DNA from 3 places in the Kocuria sp. LUK genome. Region 1 is predicted to be linked to each of the others. Evidence: riboswitches for the same ligand, from Rfam matches in the RefSeq annotation. Region 1 holds a riboswitch; each other region holds the start of a gene.
What was found. A riboswitch is a leader RNA that binds a small molecule or an ion and turns the genes downstream of it on or off. The one in region 1 is predicted to bind S-adenosylmethionine.
Positions count from the first base shown of each region.

Region 1 (9,993 bases):
AGCGCTGCGTCAGCCCGTCGGTGATGCGGAAGACCCCGCCCAGGGTGCCGACGTCCTCGCCGAAGACGACGACGGCGTCGTCGGCGGACAGCGCGTCGGCCAGGGCGGTGTTCAGCGCCTGGGCGAAGGTCACCGGCTTGCCGGCCGGGGCCTCGGCCGCGGGGGCGGGGGCCTGGAGGGTGCTCACTTCTCGGTCTCCTCTCGGGCGAGCTCGTCCGCCAGGAAGCGCTCCTGCTCGGCGAGCTGCGGGGTCTGCTCCGCGTAGACGTGCCGGAACAGCTCCAGCGGGTCGATCCGCGGCTCGGCGTTCATGCCCTCGCGCAGGGCCGCGGCGACGTCCTCGGCGCGGGCGGCGATGCGCTGCTCCCCGGCGTCGTCGAGCAGCCCCTCCCCGCGCAGGTAGGCGCGCATCCGGGTCACCGGGTCCTTGGCGATCCACTCCTGGACCTCGGCGTCGTCCCGGTAGCGCGTCGCGTCGTCGGCGTTGGTGTGGGCCTGCATGCGGTAGGTGTGGGCCTCCACGAGCAGCGGCTCGGACTCCGAGCGGGCGAGGTCCACGGCACGGCCCAGGGTCGCTAGCACGGCCACGAGGTCGTTGCCGTCCACGCGCTCGCCGGCCATCCCGTACCCCACCGCCTTGTGCGCGAGCGTCGGGGCGGCCGACTGCTGGGACAGCGGCACGGAGATCGCGTAGCCGTTGTTCTGCACGAAGAACACGACCGGCAGCTTGAACACGGCCGCGAAGTTCAGCGCCTCGTGGAAGTCGCCCTCGCTCGTGGCGCCGTCGCCGCACATGGCCAGGACCACGGTGTCCTCGCCCCGCAGCTTCGCGGCGTGGGCGACCCCGACCGCGTGCAGCAGCTGGGTGGTCAGCGGTGTGGACTGGATGCTCACGCGGTGCTCGTGCGGGTCGTAGCCGCCGTGCCACTCGCCCCGGAAGATCGCCATGACCTCCATGGGATCCACGCCCTTGGTCATCACGGCGACGGTGTCCCGGTAGGTCGGGAAGAGCCAGTCGCGCTCCTCGAGGCACAGCGCGGCCGCGACCTGGCAGGCCTCCTGGCCGTGGCTGGAGGGGTAGACCGCCATCCGGCCCTGGCGCACGAGGGCGGAGTTCTGGTCGTTGACCCGGCGCCCCACCACGAGCTTCTCGTAGGCGTCGAGGAGCACGTCCTCGGGCGGCAGCGGGTACTCGTGGCCCGGCTCGGTGCCCTGCTCCTCCGGGGGCCGCAGGCGGCCGGAGGGGTCCACCAGGCGGATCTCGCCCCGGGCGGGGAGCATGTACTGCTCCGGGGTGATGCCGAAGCTCCGGGAGGCGCGCAGGATCGGGTCCTCGGCCCCGCCGAGCGGCTCGGCGTTCTCGACGGTCTGGCTCATGGGTTCCCCCTCGGTCGGTCCCGGGCGCCGTGGCGCGGGAGGCGGGTGGGCGTGACGTGTTCCGTCCGCCAAGTATGCGGAGAAGCTCCGCTTCGTATCCACGCGGTCGGGATATTGCAGAAGATCGGCGTACAGGCGGTATTCCGGATGGACGAAATGTTCTACTGTGGCATGGACCACAAGGATTCGTCCGGGGCCGCCGCCGCGGCCCCGGCGGCCGCCCCGCCGCCCCGCCCCGAAGGAGGCCCCGCCGTGCCCTCGACCCCCGTGCCCCTGGACGAGACCGACCGCAAGATCCTCGCCGAGCTCTCCCGCGACTCCCGCCAGTCGGTGACCGCGATCGCCGCCGCCGTCCACGTCTCCCGCGCCCACGCCTACGCCCGGATCAACCGGCTGCGGGAGGAGGGCGTGATCCTGCGCTACAGCACCGTCATCGACCCGGTGCGGGCGGGGCTGCAGGCCTCGGCCTACGTGACGCTCAAGCTCGAGCAGAACACCTGGCGGGAGCTGTGCGCGCAGCTGCAGGAGATCCCGGCGGTCCACCACATCGCCCTGGTGGGCGGGAACTTCGACGTCATGCTGCTGGTGCGGGCCGTGGACACCGTCCACCTGCGCCAGGTGATCTTCGAGCACGTCCAGCAGCTGCCCGGGGTCGTGGACACCCAGACGTTCCTGATCTTCGAGGACATCGACACCCGCGCCTGAGCCCGTCCTCCCGCGGTGCGTCCTGCGGGCGACGGGACGACGTCACACGGCGTCACCTCCGTCATGTTGCGGTCGCTCCGGGTCCCGGGGGGCCGGGCCGGTAGGTTGGTGCCCGCTTCACGAGACGCGGCTGCCAAGCTCCGACTGGGCCGCGCACCAACCCCATGCTCATCGGGTGGTTCGGATGAGGAAGCGGCCCGCACCCCGGCGGTGGCTCCGCCGGTGACCGGTGCGGGCAAGAGCGAGCGCGAGGAGCACCGCGATGTCCGTCCCTGTGACCCACCACGACCTCTCGACCCGGCAGATCCACGCCGGCGCCGGGACCGACCCGGGCCCGCGCACCCTCACGGTGCCGATCTACCAGTCCGCGGCCTACGAGTTCCCCGACCACGCCACCGCGCGGGAGATGTTCGCCCAGACCCGGCCGGGCTTCACCTACACCCGCACCGGCAACCCCACGGTCGCGGTGCTCGAGCAGCGCGTGGCCGACCTCGAGGGCGGGACCGGGGCCGTGGCCACCGGCTCCGGCCAGGCGGCCGTGGCCGTGGCCCTGCTGGCCCTGCTGGGCCAGGGCGGAGGCAAGCACCTCGTGGCCTCGGAGAAGCTCTACGGCGGGACCGTGGACCTGCTCACCGACTCCTTCGCGGACTGCGGCATCGAGGTCGACTTCGTGGACCCGGCCGTCCCCGGGGCGTGGGCGGCGGCCGTGCGCCCGGACACCCGGGCGTTCCTGCTGGAGTCCATCGGCAACCCGCTGGCCACCCTCCCCGACCTGCCCGGCATCGCCGGCGTCGCCCGCGCGGCCGGGGTGCCGGTCGTCGTGGACAACACCCTGGCCTCCCCGGCGCTGTACCGCCCGCTCGAGCACGGCGCGGACGTCGTGGTGCACTCGGCGACCAAGTTCCTGGGCGGGCACGGCAACGCCCTCGCCGGGGTCGTCGTGGACGGCGGGACCTTCGACTGGAGCGCACGCCCCGGCCGGTGGCCCCAGTTCACCGAGCCCCGGCCCCGCTGGGGCGGGCGCAGCCTGGTCGACCGGTGCGCCGGGGCCAGCCCCTACCTGCACCTGGTGCGCGCCAAGTACGTCCACGACCTCGGCACGACCCTCTCCCCGTTCAACGCCGCCCAGATCCTGCAGGGCACCGAGACGCTCGAGCTGCGCGTGGCCCGCCACACCGCCTCCGCGCTGACCGTGGCCGAGTTCCTCGCCGGGCACCCCGCCGTCGCCCGCGTCCACCACCCCGGCCTGCCCGGGGACCCCGGCGCGGGGATCGCCGCCCGGGACTTCCCGCGCGGCACCGGCTCCGTCTTCTCCTTCGACCTCGCCGCCCCCGACGACGCGGTGGGGCCGTTCGTCGACTCCCTGCGGCTGTTCAAGCTGGTCGCCAACATCGGCGACACCCGCAGCCTCGTGGCCCACCCGGCCGCGATGACCCACTGCCGGCTCACCCCCGAGCAGCGCCGGGCCGGCGGGATCGCCGCGACCACGGTGCGGCTCTCGGTCGGCCTCGAGGCCCCCGAGGACCTCGTGGCCGACCTGCGCCAGGCCCTCGACGCCGTCCTCGACCGCACGCCCCGGAAGGAAGCCCTGCGATGACCGCCACCACCTCCGCGGCGGGCCCCGTGCCCACCGGCGCCCGCGCCCCGGGGTTCACGACCACCGCCGTCCACGCCGGGCAGGCCCCCGACCCGCTCACCGGCGCCGTGATCCCGCCGGTCCACCAGACCTCCACGTTCGTCCAGGACGGGATCAACGTGCTGCGCGGAGGGCACGAGTACAGCCGCGGCTCCAACCCCACGCGCAGCGCCTTCGAGACCCAGCTCGCGGCCCTCGAGCACGGTGAACGGGCGTTCGCCTTCGCGTCGGGGATCGCCGCGGAGGACGCCCTGCTGCGCGCCGTCCTGCGCCCCGGCGACCACGTGGTGCTCGGCGCCGACGGCTACGGCGGCACGAACCGGCTGATCACCAGGGTGCTCGCCCCGTGGCAGATCGACTCCACCCCCGTGGACGGCACCGACCCCGACGCCGTGCGCGCCGCCGTCCGCCCGGGCACCACCAGGGTGCTGTGGCTCGAGACCCCGTCCAACCCGCTGCTCGGCATCGCCGACGTCGCCGCGTGGGCGGAGCTGGCCCACGCGGCCGGGGCGCTGCTGGTGGTGGACAACACCTTCGCCTCCCCGTACCTGCAGAACCCGCTGCTGCTCGGCGCGGACGCCGTGGTGCACTCCACCACCAAGTACGTGGGCGGGCACTCCGACGTCCTCGGCGGCGCCGTCGTCGTCGGCGCGGCGCAGTGGCGCGGCGCCCCGCTGGCCGAGGCGGTCGGCTTCCAGCAGTTCGCGGCCGGGGCCGTGGCCGGCCCCCAGGACAGCTGGCTGGCGGCCCGAGGGCTGAAGACCCTGAGCCTGCGGATGGAGCGACACCAGCAGAACGCGCAGCGGATCGCCGAGTGGCTGCTCGGCCGGCCCGAGGTCGCCCAGGTCCTCTACCCGGGGCTGCCCGAGCACCCGGGCCACGACCTCGCGGCCGCGCAGATGCGCGGGTTCGGCGGCATCGTCTCCTTCCGCCTGGCCGCGGGCGAGGCGGCGGCCCGCGCCGTGGCGGAGGGCACGCGGCTGTACGCGCTGTCCGTGAGCCTGGGCGGGGTCGAGTCCCTGATCTGCTACCCCTCCGAGATGACCCACGCCACGGTCAGGGGCACCGCGCTGGCGGTCCCGGTGGACCTGGTGCGGCTGTCCGTGGGGATCGAGGACGTCGAGGACCAGCTCGAGGACCTCGAGCGGGCGCTCACCGCCTGACCCGGCCGGGCCGGGCGGTGCCGGCCGGCCGGGTCAGGCGGTGCCGTCCGGCCGGGCCGCGGGGTCCGGCTCCGGCCACACGGGGGCGGGGTCCTGCCGGCCCAGCACCAGGCGCCGGACCACGTGCACGACCATGGCCGTGGCCACCACCGTCCAGGCGCCCAGGGCCACCCACAGCCAGACCGCGCCCACCGCGCCCACGAGCGGCAGCTCGTCCGCCCGGCCCAGGTAGATGCTGGCCACCGCGTACATGCCGAGCGGGAAGACCACGCTCCACAGGGAGGACTCGTAGCGCAGCGGCACCCCGTGCACGCGGTGCCGCCACCACCCGGCGGCCACCAGGGCCGGGACCAGCCACGTGGCGAAGGCCCAGAACACGACGCCCAGCCCGGCGACGAGGCCGCGGACCACCGCCACCATCGGGGTGTCGGACATCTCCACGATCCGCGAGGCCGCGAGCACGGTGATGGCGCAGGCGCCCATCGCCACCCAGTACGGAGGGGTGAGGTCGACCGGCCGCAGCCGGTAGAGCATCATGCGCAGGGCGACCAGCACCCCCACCGCGGCGTAGAGGAACAGCCCCACCGACCAGCAGACCACGGCGACCACGGACAGGACGTGGCGCCCGGCGCCGCTGCCCACCACGGGGTCCAGGGCCGCGGCGGCCACGGCCACGGACTGGCTGGCCACCACCCAGATGAACCACGTGCCGTTGGCGGTGCTCACCACGGGCCGGCTGCGCCGGGAGAGGACGGCGCTCCACGGGACCACGTAGCCGAGCACGAGCCAGGCCGACCCGGCGAGCACGAGCAGCGCCGCGGTGCCCGCGTGCCAGCCGGTCGTGGCCAGCCGGGCCGCCAGCACGTCGGTGCCGGCCACGAAGGTGAAGAAGCCGAAGGCCCGCCGGGGGTCGAGGAACTCGACGAGGAACTCGCGGCGGAACGCCGCGAGCCGCCAGAGGGTGAGCGCGCTCAGCACCGCCCAGCCGCCGGCGCACACCACGAGCAGCACGGTGGAGAGGGCGGCGAAGCCCTGCAGCTGCAGCCCCACCGAGAGGATGCCGCTGGCCATGACGAAGGCGAAGTAGCCGGGGGCCAGGCCGCGGACGCCGTCGAGGACGCGTTGTCGGAGCGAGTCGGCCACCCGCCCAGGCTACGGGACCGGGGCCGCACCCGGGGGCGGCGGTGCGAGGGCTGCGAGGCCCCGGGCGGGGCGCCCCGGGCGGGGCGGCCGGGCGGGGCCGCGGCGGAGTCCTCGGGGCCGGGCGGCGGGAGCCCGTGCGCGCACGACACCGGCGCGGGCACGGCCTAGGGTGGGGCGCATGGACCCCAGGACCGCCGCCGGCACCGCCGCACCGCTCGAGCCGCCCGGGCCCGTGGTGACCACCGGGTGGCTCGCCGAGCACCTGCACGACCCCCGGCTCGTGCTCGTGGACGCGTCCTCCGTGCTCAACCGCACCGAGGAGGCGATCCCCGGCGCCCTGCTGCTGGATCTGGACGGGCCCTTCTCGGACCCCTCCGCGGACCTGCCGCACACCGTGCCCCCGGCGGAGCAGCTGAGCGCGGCGGCCCGCGGGCTCGGCATCTCGGGCACCAGCACGGTGGTCGCCTACGACGCCCGGGGGGTCTTCGCCTCCGCCCGGGTCTGGTGGCTGCTGCGCGCCGCGGGCTTCGACCGGGTCGCCGTCCTCGACGGGGGCCTGCCCGCCTGGACCGCCGAGGGCCGGCCCACCGGGGCCCACGCCGCCCCGCCCGCCGAGCCGGGCGACGTGGAGCTGACGGTGCGCCCGGGCTTCTTCGCGGACGCCGAGGACGTGGCCCGGGCCCTGCGGGACCCCGCCGCGACCGTCCTGGACGCCCGCTCCGCCGGCCGCTTCGCGGGCACGGAGCCCGAGCCGCGCCCGGGCCTGCGCCCCGGGCACATGCCGGGGGCGGTGAACCTGCCGTACACGCGGCTGCAGGGACCGGACGGGCGGCTGCTGCCGCTGCCCGAGCTGCGGGCGCGGCTCGCGGCGGCCGCCCCCGAGGGGCACCGCCTGGTCACCACCTGCGGCTCGGGGCTCACCGCGTGCGTGCTGGCGCTGGGCGCGCACCTGACCGGCCGCGACGACGTGCGCGTCTACGACGGCTCCTGGGCCGAGTGGGGCCGGCCCGGGCCCCGGCCGGTGGCGGGACCGGACGGCTCCTAGGCCCGGGGCGGGCCCGCGGCCGGGGCGATCCGCTCGGCCGCCCGCCGCGGCGCCCCGGGGCCGGGCTCGTCCAGCGCGGCGGCCGTGGCGAGGATGTTGCGGGCCATCGACGGGAAGATGAACCCGTGGAAGGGCCACACCCCCCACCAGTACAGCCGCCCGGGCAGCCCGCGGGGGAAGAAGATCGCCCGCTGCCGGTAGCGGCTGCCCTCGCCCTCCGGCTCCACGGACAGCTCCAGCCAGGCCCGTCCCGGGGCCTTCATCTCGGCGTGGAGCAGCAGCCGGTGCCCCTCCTCGAGGGCCTCGACGCGCCACCAGTCGACGTGCTCGCCGACCTGCAGGTCCACGGCGTCGCGGCGGCCCCGGTTCAGCCCGGCGCCGCCCACGAGCTTGTCCACGGCCCCGCGCACCCGCCAGGCCAGCGGCAGGGAGTACCAGCCGTTGCGCCCGCCGATGGACTCGATCACCCGCCACACCTGCTCCGGGCGGGCCCGGCCGGTGCGGCTGCGCTCGTCGACGAAGACCGTGCGCCCGGCCCAGTCGGGGTCCGAGGGCAGCGGGTCGGCGGCGGCCTCGGGGCGGTGGTCCCACGTGGTCTCGACGCTGTTGTCCTCGATCTTCTTCAGCGCGAGCGCCACCGCCCGCCGGTAGCCGGTCAGGCCCCCGGCCGGCGGCGGGAGGTAGGCGTCGATGTCGTGCTCGGCGGAGACGGCGTCGTGCTGCAGGGACTGGACCAGCGGCAGGGCCAGCCCCAGCGGGATGGGGGTGACCAGCCCGATCCAGAACCCGGACAGCCGCGGGGCCGGCAGGGGCATCCGGAACACGAACCGCCGCCGCAGCCCCGCCACGCGGGCGTACTGGCGCATGGCGTCGGCGTAGGTCAGGACGTCGCGCGAGCCGATGTCGAAGGTGCGGTTGAGCCCCTCCGGCAGGTCCATGGCGCCCACGAGGTAGTGCAGGACGTCGCGGATCGCGATCGGCTCGATCCGGTTGGTCACCCACGACGGGGCGGGCATCACGGGCAGGGTGTCGCCGAGGTGGCGGATCATCTCGAAGGAGGCGGAGCCGGAGCCGATCACCGTGCCGGCCTGGAGCACGACCGCGGGCACGGGGGACTCCAGCAGGATCCGCCCCACCTGCACGCGCGAGCGCATGTGCTGGGAGAGCTCCACGCCCTCGGGGTGCAGCCCGGAGAGGTAGACGATGCGCCGGACCCCCGCCCGCTCCGCGGCCGCGGCCACGGTGCGGGCCATCCCGGCCTCCTGCTCCTCGAAGTGCTGGGAGCCGCCCATCGAGTGGACGAGGTAGTACAGGGTGTGCACGTCGCGGCACGCGGCGGTCATGCCCTCGAGGTCGGCCAGGTCGGTCTCGTGCACCTCGACCCGTTCCCGCCACGGCACCTGCTGCAGCTTCTGCGGGGAGCGGACGGCCACCCGCACCGGGTGGCCGGCGTCGAGCAGCCGGGGGACGAGGCGGCCGCCGACGTAGCCGGTGGCGCCGGTGACCAGGACGCGCGGGGAGGAGCTCATGGGCCTGCCTTTCGGGCGGTGGGCCCCGAGCCTACCAATGTGCTCCGACGGGAGCGGGCCGTGCGGGGTCCCCCGCACGGCCCGCTCCCGTCGGCAGGGCCGGTCAGGGCAGGGCCAGGCGGAAGATCTTCGCCCAGGCGGAGCCGACCTGCTTGGGCAGCGGCCCGGTGGTGTAGGGCAGCCCGTAGCGCGCGCAGATCTCGCGCACCCGCACGGCGACCTCCGCGTAGCGGTTCGAGGGCAGGTCCGGGAAGAGGTGGTGCTCGATCTGGTGGGAGAGGTTGCCGGTCATCAGGTGCATCAGCCGCGAGCCGGAGATGTTCGCGGAGCCGAGCATCTGGCGCAGGTACCAGTCGCCGCGGGTCTCGCCCTCGATCTGCTCCTCGGTGAAGGTGTCGGCGCCCTCGGGGAAGTGCCCGCAGAAGATCACCGCGTGCGCCCACACGTTGCGCGCCGCGTTGGCGGTGAGGGTCGCCGCGAGCGCCTGCCGGGCGGAGCCGGTGACGGCCGCGGCGGCCGGGGTCGCCACGTAGTCCTTGGCGCTCTGGCGCAGGAACTTCCGGCCGAGGGCCTTCAGCCCCTCCCGCAGCTCGCCGCGGGACTTGCGCCCGGCCCGCACCTCGTCGAGCTCGAGGTCGTAGATCGCGATGCCCCACTCGAAGACGGGGGCCAGGAGCATGTTGTAGACGGGGTTGCCGAGGTTCCACCACTGCCAGGGCTGGTCGCGGTCGACCCGGAAGATGTTGTACCCGACGTCGCGGTCCTTGCCGACGACGTTGGTCCAGGTGTGGTGCAGGTCGTTGTGGGTGTGCTGCCACGCCGCGGCGGGGGTCACGAAGTCCCACTCCCAGGTGGTGGAGTGGATGTCGGGGTCGCGCATCCAGTCCCACTGCCCGTGCAGGACGTTGTGGCCGATCTCCATGTTCTCGAGGATCTTGGCGACGGTGAGCATGCCGGTGCCGGCGACCCACGCCGGGCGGTGGCGCGAGAACAGCAGCGTGGCCCGGCCGGCGAGCTCGAGGGAGCGCTGCACGGCGATGACGCGGCGGATGTAGGCGGCGTCGGCGGCGCCGCGGGCGGCGACCACCTGCTCGCGCACGGCGTCGAGCTCGCGGCCGAGCTCCTCGATCTGCGCGTCGGTCAGGTGGGCGGCGGCCTCGGGCCGGGCGGGCCGGGCGCGGGGGCCGGCGTCGAGCAGGAACGGGGTGACGATCGTCATGGTCGGGTCCTCCGGAACGGGATCGGGGAAGGTTCGGGAAATCGTGGGGGCCGGGTCAGGCGTCGAGGCTGACGGGGCCGGCGGCGGTGGAGACGCAGGTCTGGACGAGGTGCCCGGGCTCGCCGTGCACCTCCCCGGTGCGGGTGTCGCGGACCTGCCCGGAGAGCAGGGGGGTC
Region 1 is NZ_JAJMZI010000008.1:42,515-52,507, forward strand. Features, by position in the region: gene LQU92_RS14010 (alpha-ketoacid dehydrogenase subunit beta) at 1-187, opposite strand, end outside; gene pdhA (pyruvate dehydrogenase (acetyl-transferring) E1 component subunit alpha) at 184-1,377, opposite strand; gene LQU92_RS14020 (Lrp/AsnC family transcriptional regulator) at 1,630-2,082, shown strand; SAM riboswitch class IV at 2,198-2,330, shown strand; gene LQU92_RS14025 (O-acetylhomoserine aminocarboxypropyltransferase/cysteine synthase family protein) at 2,345-3,679, shown strand; gene LQU92_RS14030 (cystathionine gamma-synthase) at 3,676-4,881, shown strand; gene LQU92_RS14035 (tellurite resistance/C4-dicarboxylate transporter family protein) at 4,915-6,024, opposite strand; gene LQU92_RS14040 (sulfurtransferase) at 6,203-7,069, shown strand; gene LQU92_RS14045 (SDR family oxidoreductase) at 7,066-8,598, opposite strand; gene LQU92_RS14050 (acyl-CoA desaturase) at 8,702-9,817, opposite strand; gene LQU92_RS14055 (ferredoxin reductase) at 9,873-9,993, opposite strand, start outside.

Region 2 (9,993 bases), on a different contig from region 1:
ACCGGATCTTCTCGCTCCCCCGCGCGGTGCACGAAGTGACAGCACGCGGTGTCGACCCGGCGTGAGACCATCGAGAACAGCCCAGAAGGGGTGCAATCCGTGCAGGATTGCACCCCTTCGACGGGTCGCTCCAGCGCACGGTCCTCACCCGACGAGCCCGGGACCCATAGCGGGCCAGGTCCAAGGCGATGGCGCGCTGCCCCGACCGGACGTCTGCCGAGGTGTGCCCATGGCCGCCTCCACCCGCCCCGGCGTCCCGGCAGATGCCCGCTCGACCGCCGCCGCCGACCCCGCCGGGCAGGGCACCACTGTCGTCGCCCTGGCCGTCACGTCGAGGGCGCCGCTCCGGAGAGTTCCGCTCGGATGATCTCCGCTCCCGCGGCGAGAGCGGTCATCTTGTCCCGCGCAATCTGGCGATCCAGTGGCGCCATGCCGCAGTTGGTGCTCGGATACAGCTTGTCCGCATCGACGAAGCGGAGCACCTGCCGGAGGGTGCCGGCCACGTCCTCCGGGGTCTCGATCGCGCCGCCGGCGACGTCGATGGCCCCGACCATCACCTTCTTGCCTCGGAGCAGCTCGATGAGCTCGACCGGGACGCGGGAGTTGTGGCATTCCAGGGAGACCATGTCGATCGTCGACTGCTGGAGCAGCGGGAACGACATCTCGTACTGGCGCCACTCCGACCCGAGCGTCGCCTTCCACTCGGTATTGGCCTTGATGCCGTAGCCGTAGCAGATGTGCACGGCCGTCGTGCTGCGCAGTCCCTCGGCCGCTCGCTCCAGTGCGGCCACGCCCCACTCCTTGAGGTCGTCGAAGAACACGTTGAAGGCAGGCTCGTCGAACTGGATGATGTCGACGCCCGCCGCCTCCAGCTCCTTGGCCTCCTGGTTGAGGATCTTCGCGAACTCCCAGGCGAGCTCTTCGCGACTCCTGTAGTGCTCGTCGTAGAGGGTGTCGATCATGGTCATGGGACCGGGGAGCGTCCACTTGATGGGCTGGCTGGTCCGCGCACGGAGGGCCCTCGCGTCGTCGAGGAAGACCGACCGCTCACGGCCCACCGCGCCGACGACCGTCGGGACGCTCGCGTCGTAGCGGTCACGGATCCGCACGGTCCTCCGGTGTTCGAAGTCGACGCCGCTGAGGTGTTCGATGAACGTGGTGACGAAGTGCTGACGGGTCTGTTCGCCGTCGCTGATGATGTCGATGCCCGCCCGGCGCTGCTCGTCCACGGCCAGGCTCAGCGCATCCCGCTTGCCCTCGCGCAGTTCCTCGCCGTCCAGCTTCCAGGGGGACCACAGCGTCTCGCTTTCCGCGAGCCAGGAGGGCTTGGGCAGGCTGCCGACGACGGTGGTGGGCAACAGGGTGTTCATCGGTGCGTCTCCTTCTCTCGTCCGGAGTGGGCCGCGGCCCACTGCTCCAGGAGGGTCCGGTGCGGCTTCACGAAGTGCTCCTCCGCGAACTTCCCCTGCATGAGGGCCAGCTGACTGCGCTCCTCGCGGTCGTAGCCGATCTGCGTCACCGAGTGGTCCCGACTTCCCAGGCTCGGCCGGTAGATGCGGCCGGCCGCCGCATTGGCGTTGTAGATCTCCGGGCGATAGATCTTCTGGAACGTTTCCATCGTGCTGATGAGACCGATGAGTGCCAGGCTGGAGTAGTCATTGAGGAGATCGCCCCGGAAATAGAACGCCAGGGGTGCCACCGCGCCGCGGGGCATGAAGTAGCGGACCCGCAGTCCCATCTTCTCGAAGTATCGATCGGTCAAGGAGGATTCGTCCTGCCGGTACTCGACCCCGAGGATCGGATGGTGGTTCTCGAGCCGACGATACGTCTTGGTGCTCGAGACGCTGATGCAGATCACGGGCGGCTGGGCGAACCGCTCGCGGTAGGCAGCGGAGTCCAGGAAGTGCGTGAAGAGCTTCCCGTGCAAGGCGCCGAAGTCATCGGGGATGCTGGACCGGGACACCTTCGCGTGGTGTTCCGGCAGCACCACGCTGAAGTCGTAGTCCCGGAGGTAGGACGAGAAGTTGTTCCCCACGATCCCGTCGATGCGCACACCGGACAGCGTGTCGAGGATCTGCACGTCGAGGACCTCGATCAGGGGGAACACCGCGGCGTCGGCGACGTGCACGTCCACGGAGACGATCTCGATCTCCACGGCATAGCGATCCCGGCTGGGATTGTCCCAGTGGGCCAGGTCGTTGAAGCGATTGTTGATCATGGTCAGGGTGTTGCGGAGGTTCTGGCGACGGTTCTCGCCGCGGGCCAGGTTCGCGAAGTTCGTCGTACCCCGGGAACTGGACGACGGGCAGTAGTCCTCGTCGAAGCGGGTCGTGCTGATATCGAACGTGAAGTCGTTCGTCCTGGTGGTCTGCTGCATCGATTCCTCACTGTGGACCGGGGGCCTGCCTTCCGGGTCCGCACTCGTCCCGAACGTCTCTGCCTGCTGCTCGTGCACTGCCCTCCCGAAGGCCGCCTCAGTCATGCTCCTGGCACCCCCGGCGCTGCCCGGACGACGTCGGTCCGGGCCTCCGGGACGCCGGTTCCTCCGGCCGCGGCGGTGACGCGGTGCTGACTGCTCCGGGGCGCGCGGGGATCGCCGGGTGGTGGACGCGCCCGACGGTGGGGTGCCGGGCCAGGTGCTCGGCGACCGTTCGCGCGGTTTGTCCCGTGGCGGCGCCGATGGCCCCGGTGCCGCCCTCCGGGGCCGCCAGCCGGTGCTCGAACACGGCAACCGTGGGGTTGCCCGTGCGGCTGTGGGTGAACCCGGGGGTCTCCAGCCGGAACATCGAGGCGGCCGTGGCGTGATCGGGAAATCGGTAGGACGCCGTCTGGTGGATGGGCACGGCCACCGGCCGGCAGGGGGCCTCGGGCTCGTGGCCGGCGTGGACCTGTTGGGTGGCGTGGTGAGTCATGCGATCCTCCATCGGTCCTGGCGGTAGCACCGTGCCCGCCGGTCCCGGTGTCCCGGGGTCGGCTGGCTGGTTGCTGCGGCGTCGTCGAGCCAGATCTCTCGGCCGCTCTGGATGGTGTGGTCCGCTCATCCCACTCGATGGACGGCTCTGCAGTCCAACGGACGGTGGGGCGGCTGTCACAAAACCACACGTCGCGAAATCTTCGGGCCGGGCGGTCGCGCTCGGCCGATGTCGGGCCGTGTTTGTGACAGGTTGTGACGGCCGGCCGCCCGGCCCTCATCGTGGGCTCGGTGATGTTCCGGCGGAGGACCAGGGCGACGTCGACGGCGTCGTGCGCGGCGAAGACGACGCCCGGCCGGGGGTGGCGTCATCGACGGCGTGGTGAACGGCGTCAACCGGACCCCGGGAGCTGTGCACGGAGCCATCGGATTCGTCCGCCGGCACCGCAGGAGGGCTCTCCCCGGCCGCGCTCCTCAACCGTGGCAACCTGCGGCGTGTGACCGAGCTCGTCCGCACCGGCCCGCTCAGCTGCAGTGCTGGTACGACGCATCCTGCGTCTGCACCGGGCTGCCGCCTCGTGGCGCCCCGCCTCGGGCAGGAGCCTCGCCGGACTCGCCGCCGCGGCGCACTGCAGCGACCAGCCGCACGTGGTCCGTGACTTCCACGCCGTGGCCGGCCAGGCGCCCAGCTCCGCGCCGGGATGTCGTCCGATCCGTACAAGCCGCCGTCCCGGGCCTGGTCCTGGGGTCGAACCATGACCGACCGGAACGACATCACCGCCGCCTCGACCACCGTGCTCGGTGCGGATCCGGGCGAGGGGACCCCGCGGCTGCGCGCCCTGTGGGATGCCGGCCGCGCGGAGGAACACGCCCAGCGCTGCGTTCTGGCCCACTACCTGGCTGATCCGGAACCGCACCTGACTGATGAAGTGCGGTGGGACGAGATCGCCCTGGAGGAGTTCACCCGCCATCGGCCGAACACGACCGTGGGGTGGTGAAGCCGGCGGCATCAGCCGGCAAGAGCGCGACCGCGAGATGTTCCCGGTGCTGCCGGCTTTCCGATTTGCCGGACCCGGTGACCGTAGATCGTTGTGCTGGGGCGAGGAATCGCCGATGGTCATGCATCCGCGGCGTTCGGAAGAGCGACCCGTTCACCGTGGGCGCTCTTGACGGTGCCCACCAGACGGCGCAACCTGAGGTCCCCGTCCGACCGGAGACACCCATGGGCAAGCTGATCTACGCAGCCAACACCTCACTCGACGGCTACCTGGAGGACGAGACCGGCTCCTTCGACTGGTCCGTGCCCGACGAACAAGTGCATGCCTTCTGGAACGAGCACGAGCGGCACATCGGCACCTCCCTCTACGGCCGCCGCATGTACGAGACGATGCGCGTCTGGGAGAGCGACGAGTGGCTGGACACCGAACCGGCCGTCGTGCGCGAGTACGCGCGGATCTGGCGTGACACCGACAAGATCGTCTACTCCTCCACCCTCGACGAAACGTCGACGGCGCGGACGAGCATCGAGCGGCAGTTCCAGCCCGAGGCGGTACGACAGCTCAAGGAGACCTCCAGCATCGACCTGAGCATCGGCGGCGCCACCCTCGCCGCCGAGGCGTTCCGGCACGGACTGGTCGACGAATGCGTGCTGCTGCTGTGCCCCGTGACCGTGGGCGGCGGCAGACCGGCGCTGCCCCGGGGCCTGCGGCTCGACCTCGAACTGCTGGACCACCGCCGCTTCGACAACGGCGTGATCTGTGTGCGCCACGCGGTACGGCACACCGCCTGACACCAGTGGCGGCCATCGCGTGCATCAGGGCTGCCGCACGACCGCGTGCCATGGGAGCTGGACTGATGCCCCCTGACCGTTCTGTGTGGAGCAGGGCGCCGAAGGGTCGGCTCGATCCGCCCCCAGCCTTCCGGCCACCGCACCACCTTCCCGCAGGGTCAGACGGCTCCCCCGGCAACCTCCGGCATCCCCGAGTCGCGGCCGCCGTGGTGGCCACCGTCACCGATGTGCTCGCGAGCCACGAAGTTCTCGAGGTCGAAAAGGTTCTCCGCACGGGCGGCCACGTTCACCAGGGTGGTCATCGAGGCGACCTCCTCGACCTGCTCCTTGAGGAACCAGAGCATGAACTGCTCCCCCAGCGCGTCACCTTCGGCCCGGGCGGCTGCGAACAGGGCCTTGATCTGCTCGGTGACCTCCTGCTCCTGGGACAGTGCCAGGGCGAGGGGCTCACGAACATCGGTGAAGTCGTTGCGCACCTCCCCGACCCCAGGAATGGACAGGGGCAGGTCCCGGTCCAGGATGTACTGGACGATCATCATCGCGTGATTGCGCTCCTCCAGCGACTGCCGGTAGAAGTGCCTCGCCAGCTGCGGCAGATCCTGACTGTCGAACCACACCGCCACCGCAACGTACTGGTGGGAGGCGGCGAACTCGTGGCCCACCTGCCGGGTCAGCAACTCGTTGAAAGTTTCGGAGGCCATCGGTTTCTCCTCGGGACGGGACGAAGACGGAGCATCGGAAGGACCGGGCGCCGGCTCTCCGCGCCGCAACCGCCCGGTCCCCGTGCTGAAGATCTTGACCATGGGCCCACCCTAGCGAGGCGCCTCATCCTGCGGTACCACTCGCTCCTGTGCCATGAACCATGGCATCTGGGCGCGGAGAACGCCGCTGCAGGCGGTGAGCATGCCCAAGGACACACCCCCCCGAGTCGCCCTTCTCAGGGTGCCGCCCCGACACCCGAGGCAATCGGCCGTATGCAAAGAGGACGGCGGGCATCCGTCGACTCTCCTCGACGGCCGCCTCCCGCAGGGGTGCCGGCGGCTGTGGCCGGTGGCGTCCCGTGGGTCGAGGGTCACGCGACCGCCGACGTGTCGTCAGCGTCTTCTCAAGTCCTCGGCGAGCATCACGATGATGCCGCTGGGGCCTCGGACATAGGTGAGCTTGTAGGCGTCCTCGTAGACCGCCACGCCGCGCAGCGGGCGGCAGCCGTGCCTGGCGGCGACCTCGAGGGCCACGTCGAGGTCGTCGACCGAGAAGGCGACGCGGTGCATGCCGATCGCATTGGGTCGGGTGGGCTCCGTCTCGATCGCTGCGGGGTGGAGGTACTCGAAGAGCTCGAGGCGACCGCCGCCGTCGGGCGTCCGGAGCATCGCGATGTTCACGTGGTTGCCGTCGAGACCTACAGCCCTGTCCGCCCACTGCCCGCTGACCGTGTCCCGGCCCACGAGGGTCAGGCCGAGGTCGGTGAAGAAGGCGATCGCCGCGTCGAGATCACGGACGGCGATGCCGACGTTCTCGAACTTGATGGACATGCGATGCATGCTACTGAGCCGAGGCTCACTGTCCAGGCCGACGCTTCATCCAGTCCCGGAAAGCGGACCCTTTACCCCAGCACGGTCCGCCGCCAACCGGGCCATATGTAAACCCGGGATTCGGCCCCTATTCAGCGCGTGAATGATTCGCGGGCCTGTTCCGGCTCGTACCTTCGAGCTAGCTGCGCGGCCTGGTGCCCCCTTGGTTCTCGTGTGCAGAGCACCCCTTGATGCTCTCTTGGGTCTGGGCGGGGTGGTCGTCCTTCAGTTCCGTGACCTCGGATTTGAGGATGCGCATCGACTGGCCGAGGCTGCGGGCCATACCGGGTAGTTTCGGTGCGCCGAACAGCAGCATGACCGCCAGCAGGATCAGCAGCATGCTCATAGGGTTGTCGAGCAGTCTGGCCATCGGGAACTCCTTGTCTGCGGGGAATGGGAACGGACCGGTTCCACCCGGCCACGGGTCCCGGCAACCTCCCAGGGCGGCTGCCGGGACCGGTGCTCAGCCGGCCGGCGGTGCCGGCGGGGTGCCGCCGGCACCGCCGGGGGGCGCCCCGGCCGGAGCGCCGTCTCCGGTGAGCTGACCTCCGGTGGGGGTGGTGGTGGTGTCCACCCCCGCGGTGAGGGTGACGGCATAGCCGTCGGTGACGTTGCCGGTGGTCGCCCCGAGCTGGCTGGCCCCGCCGTCGTCGCCGAAGACGTTGTCGGTGGCCAGGGTGAGCTGGGCCAAATTGCTGACGGAGGACTCGTAGCCGGAAGTGGCGTAGACGGCGTCGCAGGCGTTCTTCGGCAACGCGACCTGGGAGGTGGCGATCGCGGTGGTGGAGTCGGTGATGGAGGCCTGGTCGGGGTAGACCTCGAAGTGGATGTGCGGCCACCGCCCGGTGTAGCAGGCGGGGAAGATGCTGGTGAAGCGCACCTTCCCGTCCTCGTCGGCGATCTGCACCCCGCGCAGATAGTTCTCCTCGGTGACGCCCTCGGAGTACAGGGAGTAGCGGCCCTCCCGGTCGCAGTGCCAGACGTAGACGGCCACCCCGGCGAAGGGCACCCCGCCGCCGGCGAGGTCGGCGATGGTCAGCTCCAGGGTCATGGGCACGCCCTCGGCGGTCCCGGTGGCGTCCCCGAAGCTGGAGCGCAGGTCGCTGCGCACGATCCCGCTCTGCTCCAGCACGTCCGGGCCGTTGGAGCCGTCCCCGGGATAGGGGCCGGCGGTCTCGTCCGGGATCTCCTGGGTCGCCAGGGCGGTGGGCGACGGCGAGGGCGAGGCCGTCGCGGTGGCCGAGGCCGAGGTGGATGCACTCGAGCCGGTGGAGGCGCCGGTGGCCCCACACGCGGCCAGACCGACCGTGGCGGCACCCATCCCGAAGAACCCCAGCACCCGCCGCCGGCTCACCAGCGTGCCGAGGTCGAAACCGAGCCCTTGGTCCACCACCTCCTCCTCCGGGCGGGGCAGGCGGCGGCCTTCGTAGTGGGGCGTCGTCTCGTGCTGGGCATGCGGGTGCATGGGTTCTCCGTCCGTAAGGGGGTGACTGGTGAGAACGGTAGGCAGGCAGGCTATGCCGGGGCTGAGCCATGCCTTGTCGGGTGCTATGCGGGTCGTGGAAAACTCCGGAGACCGGACTGTCGCCGGGTAGGGACAGGTTTCCTCGGCCGTCGGTGCATAGGGAACGCACGATGGCAGAGGCATACATGACGCGGTGCGCCGGTGACTTGCTGGGAGGTGGCGACTGGCCGGCCATGTATGGGGCTGGGGCAGATCGGTTCCTGGTGACTCCGAGGCCGGTCGAAGGCTCCCCTGGGGTGCGCTTCGGTGGTGAATCTGGTCTTGCGCGGCATAGGTCGAGGCCCCACCGCAGGTGGTGGGGCCTCGACGACTGGTGTTGCTGTGGAGATCGTTGGTCTTGGGTGTTGCTGGGGTGCCTCAGCCGCCGATGCCGACGACGGCGATCATCACCGGGACGATGGCGACGATCAGGGCCACGCCGAGGATGTCGAAGAAGAGGCCGGTGCGGATCATGCGGGTGATGGGGACCGCGCCGGTGCCGTAGACGATGGCGTTCTGCGGGGTAGAGACCGGCAGCATGAACCCGAAGGAGGCAGCGAACGTGGCGGCCATGGCCGGGACGAAGGGGTCGACGCCCATGGCCTGGCACAGCGGGATGACGATCGGGACGATCACCGCGGCCGAGGCCGTGTTGGAGGTGGTCTCGGAGATCAGCACGGCCAGCACGGCGGAGAAGATGGTGATGGCCACGACGTTGGTGATGGGCAGATTCTCGGCCGCGCCGGTGCCGATGGTCTCGGCCAGACCGGTGGCGGCCAGCAGGGAGCCGAAGATGATGCCGGTGCCGAACAGGACGATGGTGCCCCAGTCGATCTTGGCCGCGTCCGACCAGGTGAGGGTGGCCTCGCGCTTCTTCCAGTTCGTGGGAAGGATGAACAGCAGGGCCGCACCCAGGACGGCGACGATGCCCTCGTCGAGGCGGTCGTCGAGGAAGATGTAGGCGGCCGACTCGGTGCCACTGATGAGGCTGACGACGGCCGGCAGTAGCCACAGGGTGACGGTGATGCCGAAGGCCAGCAGGGTGTTCTTCTCGGCTCGGGACATCCTCCCCTGGGCGGCGCGGTGCTCGCGGATGTACTCCTCCACGCCCTCGATCCGGCGGATCTCGGGCTTGTTGAGCAGGAACATGATGACCGCCAGGACCACGAACATGGCCAGGCACACCGGGAAGGCAACAGCCATCCACTGGGCGAAGGAGATCCGGGTGCCGGTGGCCTCCTCGATCAGGCCGCGGCCGATGAGGTTCGGCGGGGAACCCACCGGGGTGAGCAGCCCGCCCACGGAGGCTCCGTAGGCGAGCATCAGCAGCAGGGCCGCGCCCACGCGCAGGCGCAGGGGGTCGAAGTCTGCCTTGACCACCCCGCGGTCCTGCATGAGCTGGGCGATGACGGCCAGGATGCCCAGGGCGGTGGGCATGAGCATGGCCACCGTGGCCGTGTTGGAGACGAAGGCCGAGAGCATGCAGGTGATCACGCCGAAGGCGATGATGATGCGGTAGGTGGACTTGCCGACCCCGGGCAGAGAGAGCACGAAGAAGGCCAAGCGCTGGGCGATGCCGTGCTTGAGCATCGCCGCGGCGAGGATGAACGCGCCGATGAAGGTAAAGATCGTGGTCGACCCGAACGGTTGGAGCACGTCGGAGGCCGGGGCGACGCCGAGGATCACCACGGCGGCCACGCCGATGAGCCCGCCGATGGGGATGGGCACCGGCTCGCAGATCCACAGGATGATCACGCCGAGCAGGACCGCGGCCAGCAGGTGCTGGGTGGGATCGAGGTTCAGCGGCAGCAGGGCGAAGATGATCGCCACTGCCGGGGCCAGGAACAGTCCGGTGGTCTGGCGGGCGCGTTCGAACTTCTCCTCCCGCGGGGAGAGGGTCTGCTCGCTGAGGCTGCGGAAGGTCTTGCCGCCCAGCAGGGCAGCACGGACGTCCGTGCGGGGTGGAGCACTCGTGGGGCCGGCGGAGACGGGTTGCTGGGTTTGCACGGTCCAGGTCCTTCCATAGATGGGATGGACTCACCATGCGTCCGTGACTTGCATCACGTCCAAGGCCTGTTGTCTACTACGCCAATAGGAAGAACCAATAGGTTCATGGGTGGCGGGCCCACCCGGCACCCGAGGGGTCGTGAGATTCTCGGAGCTTGCGAACTGTGACATCACCGCCGGATGGGTTCTCGTGGAGCGCAGTCGATGCGCA
Region 2 is NZ_JAJMZI010000001.1:281,255-291,247, forward strand. Features, by position in the region: gene LQU92_RS01275 (methionine synthase) at 327-1,370, opposite strand; gene LQU92_RS01280 (DUF1852 domain-containing protein) at 1,367-2,377, opposite strand; gene LQU92_RS01285 (PLP-dependent transferase) at 2,475-2,912, opposite strand; SAM riboswitch class I at 2,918-3,030, opposite strand; gene LQU92_RS01290 (hypothetical protein) at 3,667-3,909, shown strand; gene LQU92_RS01295 (dihydrofolate reductase family protein) at 4,134-4,700, shown strand; gene LQU92_RS01300 (ferritin) at 4,859-5,401, opposite strand; gene LQU92_RS01305 (VOC family protein) at 5,795-6,232, opposite strand; gene LQU92_RS01310 (twin-arginine translocase TatA/TatE family subunit) at 6,411-6,641, opposite strand; gene LQU92_RS01315 (intradiol ring-cleavage dioxygenase) at 6,735-7,736, opposite strand; gene LQU92_RS01320 (DASS family sodium-coupled anion symporter) at 8,154-9,782, opposite strand.
Region 2: linked by a shared signal. The riboswitch ahead of LQU92_RS01285 (PLP-dependent transferase) and the one ahead of LQU92_RS14025 (O-acetylhomoserine aminocarboxypropyltransferase/cysteine synthase family protein) in region 1 are both predicted to bind S-adenosylmethionine.

Region 3 (9,993 bases), on a different contig from region 1:
GATCGAGGGCCTGGACCTGGAGGAGCTGATCGCCGCCCACACCGCGGCCGCCCGCCGGCTCGTGGGCTGAGGTCGGCTCCCCGCCGCACGCCCCGGCTAGGCTGGCGGGACGACCGAATCCACCGACCCGAGGAGACCAGCGTGACCCTGACCCGTGCGGAGCGGACCACCGGCGTGCTCGAGCGCCGCCTGTTCGGTCCCGGCCCGTCCAACCCCTACCCCGAGGCCACCGAGGCCCTGGCCCGGCCCCTGCTGGGCCACCTCGACCCGGCGTTCCTGGAGATCATGGACCGCGCCTGCGAGGGCCTGCGCCAGGTCTGGGGCACCGCCAACCGGCGGACGCTGCCGCTGAGCGCCACCGGCTCGGCCGGGATGGAGGCCGCCTTCGTCAACACCGTGGCGGAGGGCGACGTCGTCGTCGTGGCCGTCAACGGCCTCTTCGGCGAGCGCATGTGCGACGTCGCGGCCCGCTGCGGCGCCGAGGTCGTGCGCGTGGACTTCCCCTACGGGCAGCCGGTGGACCCGCAGCGGGTCGCCGAGGCCCACCCCGCCCCCAAGGTCATCGCCGCGGTCCACGCCGAGACCTCCACCGGCGTCCGCTCGGACATCGCCGCCCTGGGCGAGCTCAAGGGGGACGCGCTGCTGCTCGTGGACGCGGTCACCTCGATCGGCGGCAGCGAGCTGCGCGCCGACGACTGGGGCGTGGACATCGGCTACGCCGGCACCCAGAAGTGCCTGGGCGTGGCCCCGGGCCTGGCGCCGTTCACGATCTCGGACGCGGCCTTCGACCGGCGCGTGCCGCACCCCCGCTCCTGGTACCTGGACCTGGGGATGCTCGGCGGCTACGTGGGCGAGGCCCAGGGCCGGGCCCGGACCTACCACCACACCGCCCCGACCGCGATGATCGCCTCCCTCGACGCCGCCCTCGAGCGGATCCTCGACGAGGGCCTCGAGGCGGTCCGGGACCGCCACCGGCGCGCGGGCGAGGCCCTCCAGGCCGGGCTGCAGGAGATGGGCCTGGAGCTCTTCGCCGCCGAGGGCGCCCGGCTGCCGCAGCTGACCACGGTGAAGGTGCCCGAGGGCGTGGACTCCGCGCGCGTGCGCGCCCACCTGCTCGAGCACTTCTCCCTCGAGATCGGCGCCGGGGTCAAGGAGCACGCCTCGAGCGTGTGGCGGATCGGGCTCATGGGCCCCAACGCCACCGAGGAGTCGGCGGCGTTCGTGCTGGACGCGCTCGGCCGGGCGATCCGCGAGGCCTGAGACCCTCCGGCGCGGGCCCGGCCCCGGACCCCGCTCTCCTGCGGGGTCCGGGGCCGGGCCCGTTGCGGGTGCGCTAGCGCGCCGCGGGCACCGGGCGGAACCCGGCGCCGTAGTGGTCGGGGGCCAGCCGCGGCCCCTCGCCCAGCACCGTCTCGCGCAGCGTGGCCCCCGGGGCGGGCTCCTCCAGCAGGCCGCGGCGGCGCAGCTCCGGGCTGACCAGGCGGGCGAAGCGCTCGAAGTCGCCCGGCCGCACGGCGGCGTTGACGTTGAAGCCGTCGACGTCGGCCACCCGCGCCCACCGCTCCAGCCCGTCGGCGACCGTGGCGGGGGAGCCGGCCAGCACGGGCCCGCGCCCGCCGATGCTCACGAACTCGGCCAGCAGCCGCGGGGTCCACACCCGGTCCGGGTCCAGCGTGGTGAACGACGCCAGGGCCGACCGGTTGCCGTCCGTGGTCACGTGCTCCAGCGGCTCGTCCGGGTCGGCCCCGGAGAGGTCCACCCCCGTCCAGCCGGCGAACAGCGCCAGGGCCGCCTCGACGTCCACGTGGCGGCGGTAGTCCTCGAGCCGGGCCAGGGCCTCGGCGTCGGTGTCCGCGACGACGACGTTGACGTTGGAGAAGACCTTCACCCGCCGCGGGTCCCGGCCCCGGCCGGCGGCCTCCGCCCGCACGGCCCGCACCCACCCGGCCGTCTGCTCGGCGGTGGGGCCGCTGAAGAACACGGCCTCGGCGTGCTTGGCGGCGAAGGCCCGGCCCCGGGTCGAGGCCCCCGCCTGGAAGAGCAGCGGGGTGCGCTGCGGCGAGGGCTCCACGAGGGCGGGGCCCGGGACGCTGAAGCGCTCGCCCTCGTGGCCGATGCCCCGCACCCGGGAGGGGTCCACGTAGACGCCGGCGGCGGGGTCGGCGACCACGGCGTCGTCGTCGAAGGAGGACTCCCACAGCCGGTAGACCACGTCGAGGTACTCCTCGGCCCGGTCGTAGCGCTCGTCGTGGGGCACCTGGCGGTCCTGGCCGAGGTTGCGGGCGGCGGAGTCCTGGTAGGAGGTGACGATGTTCCACGCCACCCGCCCGCCGGTGAGGTGGTCCAGGGTGCTCAGCCGCCGGGCGAGGGCGTACGGGTGCTCGTAGCTGACCGAGGCGGTCACGCCGAAGCCGATCCGCTCGGTGACGGCCGCGAGGGCCGGCACGAGCAGGAGGGGGTCGAGCATCGGGAACTGCACCCCGCCGCGGGCCGCGGCGTCCCCGCTGCCGCCGTGGACGTCGTACTGGCCCAGGACGTCGGCGAAGAAGATCCCGTGGAACCCGCCGTCCTCGAGCGTGCGCGCGAGCCGGGTCCAGTGCGCGAGGGAGGTGTAGTCCCGGGAGCGGTCCTCGGGGTGGCGCCACAGCCCGGGGGACTGGTGCACGGGCACGGCCATCTCGAAGGCGTTCAGGAGCAGGGGGCGGGGCTCAGACGAGGGCATCGGCGGCCTCCTCGGGTCGTCCGGGACCGCCGGCGGCCCCGGGGGCGGTGCGGCCGGCGGGGGTCCCGGCCGCGGGGGCGTCGGGGGCGGGGCCCGACCCCGACGCGGACCCCGGCCCGGACCCCGGCGCGGACGCCGGATCCGTCACCGGGTCGGCCGCGGCCAGGGCCGCGACCACGCTCAGCGCGGCGAGCACGCCCACGTAGGCGCAGATCAGCCACGGGCTGCCGCCGCCGAGGGCCAGCAGGGCCGCGGCGATGAACGGGGTCATCCCGCCGGAGACGATCGTGCCGACCTGGTAGCCGAGGGACACCCCGCTGTAGCGCAGGTGCACCGGGAACTGCTCGGCGAACCACGCCGCCTGCGGGCCGTAGATCGAGTCGTGCAGCCAGTTCATGACCACCAGGTACACCAGGGGCAGCAGCACGAGCGGGCCGAGGTCCAGGAACAGGAAGTAGGGCCAGATCAGCACGGCGGTCGCCGCGGCGGAGACCACCGCGAGCCGGCGCCGGCCCCAGCGGTCCGAGAGCCAGCCCCAGAACGGTCCCGAGGCCAGGCCCACGGCCGAGGCGACGAGGATCGCGATCAGCCCCGCGGAGGAGTCCCCGCGCCGGTCGGCGAGGTAGGTGAGGGTGTAGACGGTCAGCACGGAGTACATGGCGGGCTGGACGGTGCGCAGCCCGATGGTCACGAGCACCCCGCGGCGGCCCTCGCGCAGCACCTGGCGCACGGGCGAGGTGGCGACCTCGTCGCGGGCGCGCAGCTCGCGGAACTCCTCGGCGTCGTCCACCCCGAGGCGGATGAGCAGCCCGATCGCCACGAGCAGGGCGCTGGCGAGGAAGGGCAGGCGCCAGCCGAAGGCCTGGAACTGCTCGTCCGTCAGCAGCAGCTGCACCAGGGCGAACGCGCCGGTGGCCAGCAGCATCCCGGCGGCCGAGCCGATCTGGGTGAAGCTGCCGAACAGGCCCCGGCGGGACGCGGGGGCGTGCTCGACGGACAGCAGGGCGGATCCGCCCCACTCGGCCCCGGCGGAGAGCCCCTGCAGCAGGCGCAGGGCCACGAGGGCGGCCACGGCGAACCAGCCGGCGGTCGCGAACGTGGGCAGGGCGCCGATCAGGGTCGAGGCCACCCCCATGGTCAGCAGCGAGGCCACCAGCAGCGCCTTGCGCCCGATCCGGTCGCCCAGGTGGCCGGCGACGATCCCGCCGAGGGGCCGGACGAAGAACGCGATGGCGAAGGTCGCGAACGAGGCCAGCAGCGAGCCCAGCTCCGAGTCGGAGGGGAAGAACTGCTTGTTGAACACCAGCGCGGCGGCGGTGCCGTAGAGGTAGAAGTCGTACCACTCGATGGTGGTGCCGACGAAGGCGGAGGACAGCACCCGCTTCTTGCGCAGCAGCGACCGGCCCACCGAGGTGGAGCCGTGGGGCGGGGGCGGCGCGACGGGGCGCGGCACGGTCATGGGATCTCCCTGGGGGCGGGCGGCTCGCACGAGACGCCGTACTTACCCGCGCGGTGGTGACACGGGCCGAATCCTCACCTGGGGCACCCCGCTACAGCGTCGAGGGTTGCCGTCCGGCCAGCCAGGGCTTCGCACCGGAGCTCATGATTCTCGGGGACGACGCTAGGGGCCGGGTCCGCCCTGCGCCCAGCCGTGCGACGACGTGTCACGGCCCGGCCCGTCATGACGTCACACTTGCGTCCGGAGCCCGTGCCGGTCCACGACAGGGGGCCCGCCCGGTCCTGCCCGCGGGGCAACGGCGCCCGGGCACGGGGAAGGGCACCGGCCCGGGGCGAGGAGGCGGGTCCTCGTCCCGGGCCGGTGCCCTGCCGCGGCGGGGAGCCGGGCTACTTCTCCCAGGGCGCGGGCACGGGGAAGTAGCGCTCCAGGAACTCGCGCATCCGCTCGGCGCGCTCGGCGGCGGGGACCTCCGGGAAGCTGCCGTCGTTGAGGCAGAACATGTCGAGCCCGCGCTTGGCCAGCAGCCGCTCCATCCGCTGCAGGCCGGCCTCGGTCGTGGTGTCCACGTAGGCGGTGCGGGCGGTGTCCTGGGTCACGGCCCGCCCGGCCAGCAGCGCGTAGTAGTGGTAGAGCGAGTTCGTCACGGAGATGTTGCCCGCGGCGCGGAACCGGCTGGCGGCCGTGCGCCGGAACTCCTCCGGGAACTCCTCCTCGAGCTCGGTGACCACGCTGCGGCGCAGCGGCGCGGCGCAGTGCTCGAGGTGGCGGGTGGTGATCCGCCCGAAGCGCTCCCACAGCAGCTTCCGGTTGACCCGGGCCGCGTTCTCGAACCCGGAGCGCTCGGGGTGGCCCTCGCCCAGGCCGATGCGGGTGGAGGCCTCCACGAACTTCGTGACCCCACCGGGGGAGAAGAACAGGGACGGGCCGATCTGGCGGCCGAAGAACATGTCGTCGTTGGAGTACAGGAAGTGCTCGGCGAGCCCCTCGATGCGGTGCAGCTGCGCCTCCACCGCCTGCGAGTTGTAGATCGGCAGCACGGAGGTGTCCTCGAAGAACTCCTCGCTGCGCACGATCCGCACCCGCGGGTGCTCGGCCAGCCAGGCCGGGGGCGCCGAGTCGGTGGCGATCCAGACGGTCCGCACCCAGGGGGCGAACATGTGCACCGAGCGCAGCGCGTACTTCAGCTCGTCGACCTGCCGGAAGCGGGCCTCGTGGTCGTCGCCCTCGCCCACGACCGCGTCCTCCATGTAGGAGGCCCGCACCCGCCGGTACTCGGGGTCGGAGCCGTCGACCCACGAGAAGACCATGTCGATCTCGAAGTCGATGTCGCTCGCGTGGTCGGCGAACATGTTCTCGATCGTGGCCCACTGCAGCCCGAAGCGCTCCACGGTCCCGCGCACGGCCTCGGCGCGGGAGACGCTGCGGCGGGTCAGGGAGTTCTCCACGGGCAGGCGGATCTCGTCCCGGCCGAACTCCCACAGCTCGATCTGCACGCCGGTCGCGGCCCCGTAGTAGAGGCGGGAGCGCTTGGCGTAGTGCGGCCGGTAGAGGCGGAAGACCCGGGCGTTGCGGCGGTGGGAGAGCTCCCCGTCGGCGAGCAGCTCGGAGGTCTTCTTCTTGGTGTCCATGGGCTTGACGTAGTACGGCTCGCCCTCCGCGGCGGCGACCAGCGCCTCCCGCAGGCGGGTGCGCTCGCGCAGGTCGACGGCGACCACGGGCCGCTCGTCGTTGCCGCGCACGAGCAGGTGGTCGATCCCGGCGGCGTCGAGCACGCCGCGCAGGAACAGCAGGTTCTCGACCATGACCTCGTACGGGGTCCGGTCGGTGATCCGCAGGGCGAAGCGGCCCTTGTAGCGCACGACGTCCTCGCGCTGCTCCAGCGCGGCCGCGGACGCGCGCGAGGCGCTGCGGAACTCGTCGCCGTCCGTCCCGTCCTCGGGGGCCGGGAAGTAGGCGGTGTCGAGCACAGTGGTGTCGATGGTGGTCTCCTCGTGGTCGGTGCCGCGGCTGCGGCGCTCCCAGGATAAGACCTCGCCCGCCCCGGCGGTCAGGCCCGGGGCTGGCAGCGCTCGCAGAACCACACGGCCCGGTCGCGGGGCGGGCCGGGGCCGGGGCGGCCGGGCTCGAGCTCGGCGTCGTCGATGCGGGCCTCCGTGATCCTCGCCCCGCAGCGGCGGCAGGGCTGCCGGCCCCGGCCGTAGACCCAGAACTGCTCCCCGCGCCGGGCCGGGCCGCCCACGGTGGAGCGCTGGGAGCGGTCGCGGTTGACGTGCAGCAGCCGGTGCGAGAGGTCCACGAGCGCCCCGAGGTCCGGGACGTCGGCGACCGCGGTGAAGGGGTGGACCCGGCCGAGGAAGAGCACCTCGTTGCGGTAGACGTTGCCGATCCCGGCGAGGTTGCGCTGGTCCATCAGCGCCGCCCCGATCCGCCGCCCCGGCACCGCGGCCAGCCGGCCGAGCGCCGCGGCCCGGTCCCAGTCGGGGCCCAGCAGGTCCGGGCCGAGGTGGCCCACGACCTCGTCCTCCCCGGCGGTGGCGACGAGGTCGAGCATCCCGAGGTCGAAGCCGACCGCCTGGGCCCGGGCCGTCTCCAGGACCGCCCGGGCCTGGTGGCCGGGACGCCGCCACCGCGCCCCGCGCGGGTAGACGTGCCACATGCCCTCCATGAGCAGGTGCGAGTGCAGGCTCAGCGGGGTCAGACCCTCCGGGCCGCCGTCGGTGCGCACCAGCAGGTGCTTGCCGCGGGGCACGACCTCGGTGACGGTCCGGCCGGAGAGGTCGGCGGTCGCGACCGACGGGAAGCGCAGGTCGCTGCGCACGAGCACCTGCCCGGCGAGGGCGCGGTGCAGCAGCGCGGCCTGGCGGTAGACGGTGTCACCCTCGGGCACGGGGTCCTCCTCCGGGTCGGGGCCCGGGCCGCGGCGCGCTCACCGGCGCATCCTCAGCCCGCGCGGGGTCGAGTAGAACCCGCCGGCCAGCAGGGCCTCGCGCACGGCGGTCTCGAGGGGGCCGGGGCCGAGGACCTCCGCGCCGTTGACCTTCTCCACGGTGAGCTTGTCCACGGCCCCGCGCCGGACCGTCTCGACCACCGCGGGACCGGCGGCGGCCACGGCCGCGGCGTCGTCGTCGAAGACGAGCACCGTGCGCCCGCCGCGCTCGACGTAGAGGACCAGCGCCCCGTCGACCAGCACGACGACGGCGCCGGCCTTGCGCCCGGGCCGGTGCCGGCCCGGGGCCGCCGCACCCCCGTCCGGGGCGGGGGCGGCCACCGGCTGCGGCCACTCCAGGGCGGCCCCGTACGGGTTGGCGGGGTCGGTCGCGGCCAGGGCCAGGACCACCGGCTCCTCCCGGCGGACCTGGTCGTCGGTGCTGAACCCGCGCAGGTGGTCGACCGTGGCCGGCTGGGCGAACTGGGCGGCGCCGAGGCCCTCGACGAAGTAGCCGCGCCGGGCCCGGCCGGTGTCCTCCAGGGTGGAGAGCACCTTGTACATCGTGGCGAAGCCGCCGGGGACCTCCTCGACCGCCACCGGGCCCCTGGTCACGACCCCGTAGCGGTCCAGCAGCAGCTCGGCGGTGGCCGAGGCGCGCAGCGTGGGCTCCAGCGGCTCGGGGTCCAGGCGGGACCAGCGCCCGGCCACGAGGGGGGCGTCGTGGCGCTCGAGCACACCGGCCCCCGCTCGGCCCGCGGCAGGCCCGCCGGTGCCGGGGCGCAGCCGGGCCGCCCCGCGCCGGACGGTGGAGCGGCCGCGCGGCGCGCGCGGCTTGTGCCGGTGGGCCGCCTGTCCGCCGGCGAGCAGCGAGCGCACCGGCAGGAACGTGTCGTTGGTGACGAGCCCGGCCCACACGAGGTTCCACAGGGCCGTGGTCAGCTCCCCGGCGGGCACCGGGTCCCCGGTCGCGTCGAGGCGGGCCAGCAGCTGGGGGAAGAACCAGGCGCCGCCGGTGCCCAGGGCCTCGAGGACCCGCCGCTCGAGGGCGGAGTCGAGGAACGCGGCACGCTCGGCGAGGACCTCGGCCGGCGGCAGGGTGAGGGCGGCGGCCTCGCTCAGGTGCAGCGACACCCACCCGTCGTCGCCGGCGAGGGACCCTGCCCCCGCCCACAGGACCTCGCCGGAGGCGGTGAGCTCGTCCAGCAGCTCGGGCCGGTAGTCGGCCACGCGGGCGGCGAGCACGAGCGGCTCCCACGCCGAGGCGGGCACGGCCGTGCCCGCGAGCTGGTCGACGACCGTGAGCACCCCGTCCTCGCCGCGCAGCTGGTTGCCGCGGCCCACGTGCTGCCAGGCGGGCAGGAAACGGGCGTAGACCCGGCCCGCGACGGGCTCGACGTCGCGGCGCAGCGCGGCCAGCGACCGGCGCCGGATCCGGCGCAGCACCTCGGCCTCGCACCACTCGGCGCCCGCGCGCAGCCCGCGCCCGGCCAGCAGCTCCGCGGGGCGGAACTCGCCCTCCACCACGCGCCGCTCGGCGCCGAGGCGCTCGAGGGTGGTGCGCACGACCGCCACGCCCAGGCCCAGGGCCCCGGCGGCCTCCTCGGCGGTGAAGGGCCCGTGCGTGCGGGCGTAGCGGGCCACGAGGTCGGCCAGGGGGTCCTCGACCGGTTCGACGAACGCCAGCGGCACGCCCATGGGCAGGGGCACCCCCAGGGCGTCGCGCAGGCGGGCGGCGTCCTCGATCGCCGCCCAGGACTCGACCCCGCGCAGCTGCACCCGCAGCGCCCGGTTGGCGGCCACGAGCTGCTCCAGCCAGGCCCGGGCGGTCTCCTCCGGGCAGGCCCGCTCGGGGTCCTGCGGGTCCTGGAGGCGGCGGGCGGCCTCGGCGGCGCTCAGCGGCCCGAGCAGGCGCAGCAGGTCCGCCGCGCCCTCGGCCCCGCGCAGCCGCCGGTCCGGGGCCAGCCGCTGCAGCTCCGCGCCCGTGCGCTCGATGACCTCCGGGTCGAGCAGCTCCCGCAGCTCGGCCCGGCCCAGCAGCTCGTTGAGCAGGGCGGTGTCCAGGGACAGCACCGCGGCCTTGCGCTCGGCCAGCGGCGAGTCCCCCTCGTAGAGGAACTGGGAGACGTAGCCGAACAGCAGGGTCCGGGCGAAGGGTGAGGGCTGCTCCGTGGTCGTCTCCACGACCCGGATCGCCCGGCGCTCCACGGCCCGGTGCAGCTCCTGCAGCGCCGGCAGGTCGTAGACGTCCTGGAGGCACTCGCGCACCGTCTCCAGGATGATCGGGAACTGCGGGTACTTCCGGGCGACGTCGAGCAGCTGGGCGGAGCGCTGGCGCTGCTGCCACAGCGGGGTGCGGCGGCCGGGGTCGCGCCGGGGCAGCAGCAGCGCGCGGGCGGCGCACTCCCGGAACCGGGAGGCGAACAGCGCCGAGCCGCCCACCTGCTCGGTGACGAGCAGCTCGAGCTCGTCGGGGTCGAACAGGAACAGCTCCGCACCGGGGGGCTCGTCCTCCATGGCCGGCACGCGCAGCACGATCCCGTCGTCGGCGGCCTGGGCGGCGCCGTCGAGGCCGTAGCGCTCCTGCAGCCGGGCGCCCACCGCCAGCGCCCACGGGGCGTGCACGGGCATCCCGAACGGGGAGTGGAGCACGACCCGCCAGTCGCCGAGCTCGTCGTGGAACCGCTCGACGACGAAGAGCCGGTCGGAGGGCATCTGCCCCACGGCCTCCTGCTGCTCGGCGAGGTAGGCGAGCAGGTTGTCGGCGGCCCACTCGTCGAGCCCGGCCGCGCCGAGCCGGGCCCGGGCCTGCTCCGGGGCGGCCCCGGCGACCTCGCGCACGAACCGGCCCACCGCCCGGCCCAGCTCCACGGGCCGGCCGGGGCC
Region 3 is NZ_JAJMZI010000004.1:319,258-329,250, forward strand. Features, by position in the region: gene LQU92_RS09420 (8-oxoguanine deaminase) at 1-70, shown strand, start outside; gene LQU92_RS09425 (alanine--glyoxylate aminotransferase family protein) at 142-1,260, shown strand; gene LQU92_RS09430 (LLM class flavin-dependent oxidoreductase) at 1,334-2,722, opposite strand; gene LQU92_RS09435 (MFS transporter) at 2,709-4,181, opposite strand; SAM riboswitch class IV at 4,215-4,330, opposite strand; gene LQU92_RS09440 (stealth family protein) at 4,568-5,983, opposite strand; gene LQU92_RS15325 (DNA-formamidopyrimidine glycosylase family protein) at 6,229-7,068, opposite strand; gene LQU92_RS09450 (DEAD/DEAH box helicase) at 7,108-9,993, opposite strand, start outside.
Region 3: linked by a shared signal. The riboswitch ahead of LQU92_RS09435 (MFS transporter) and the one ahead of LQU92_RS14025 (O-acetylhomoserine aminocarboxypropyltransferase/cysteine synthase family protein) in region 1 are both predicted to bind S-adenosylmethionine.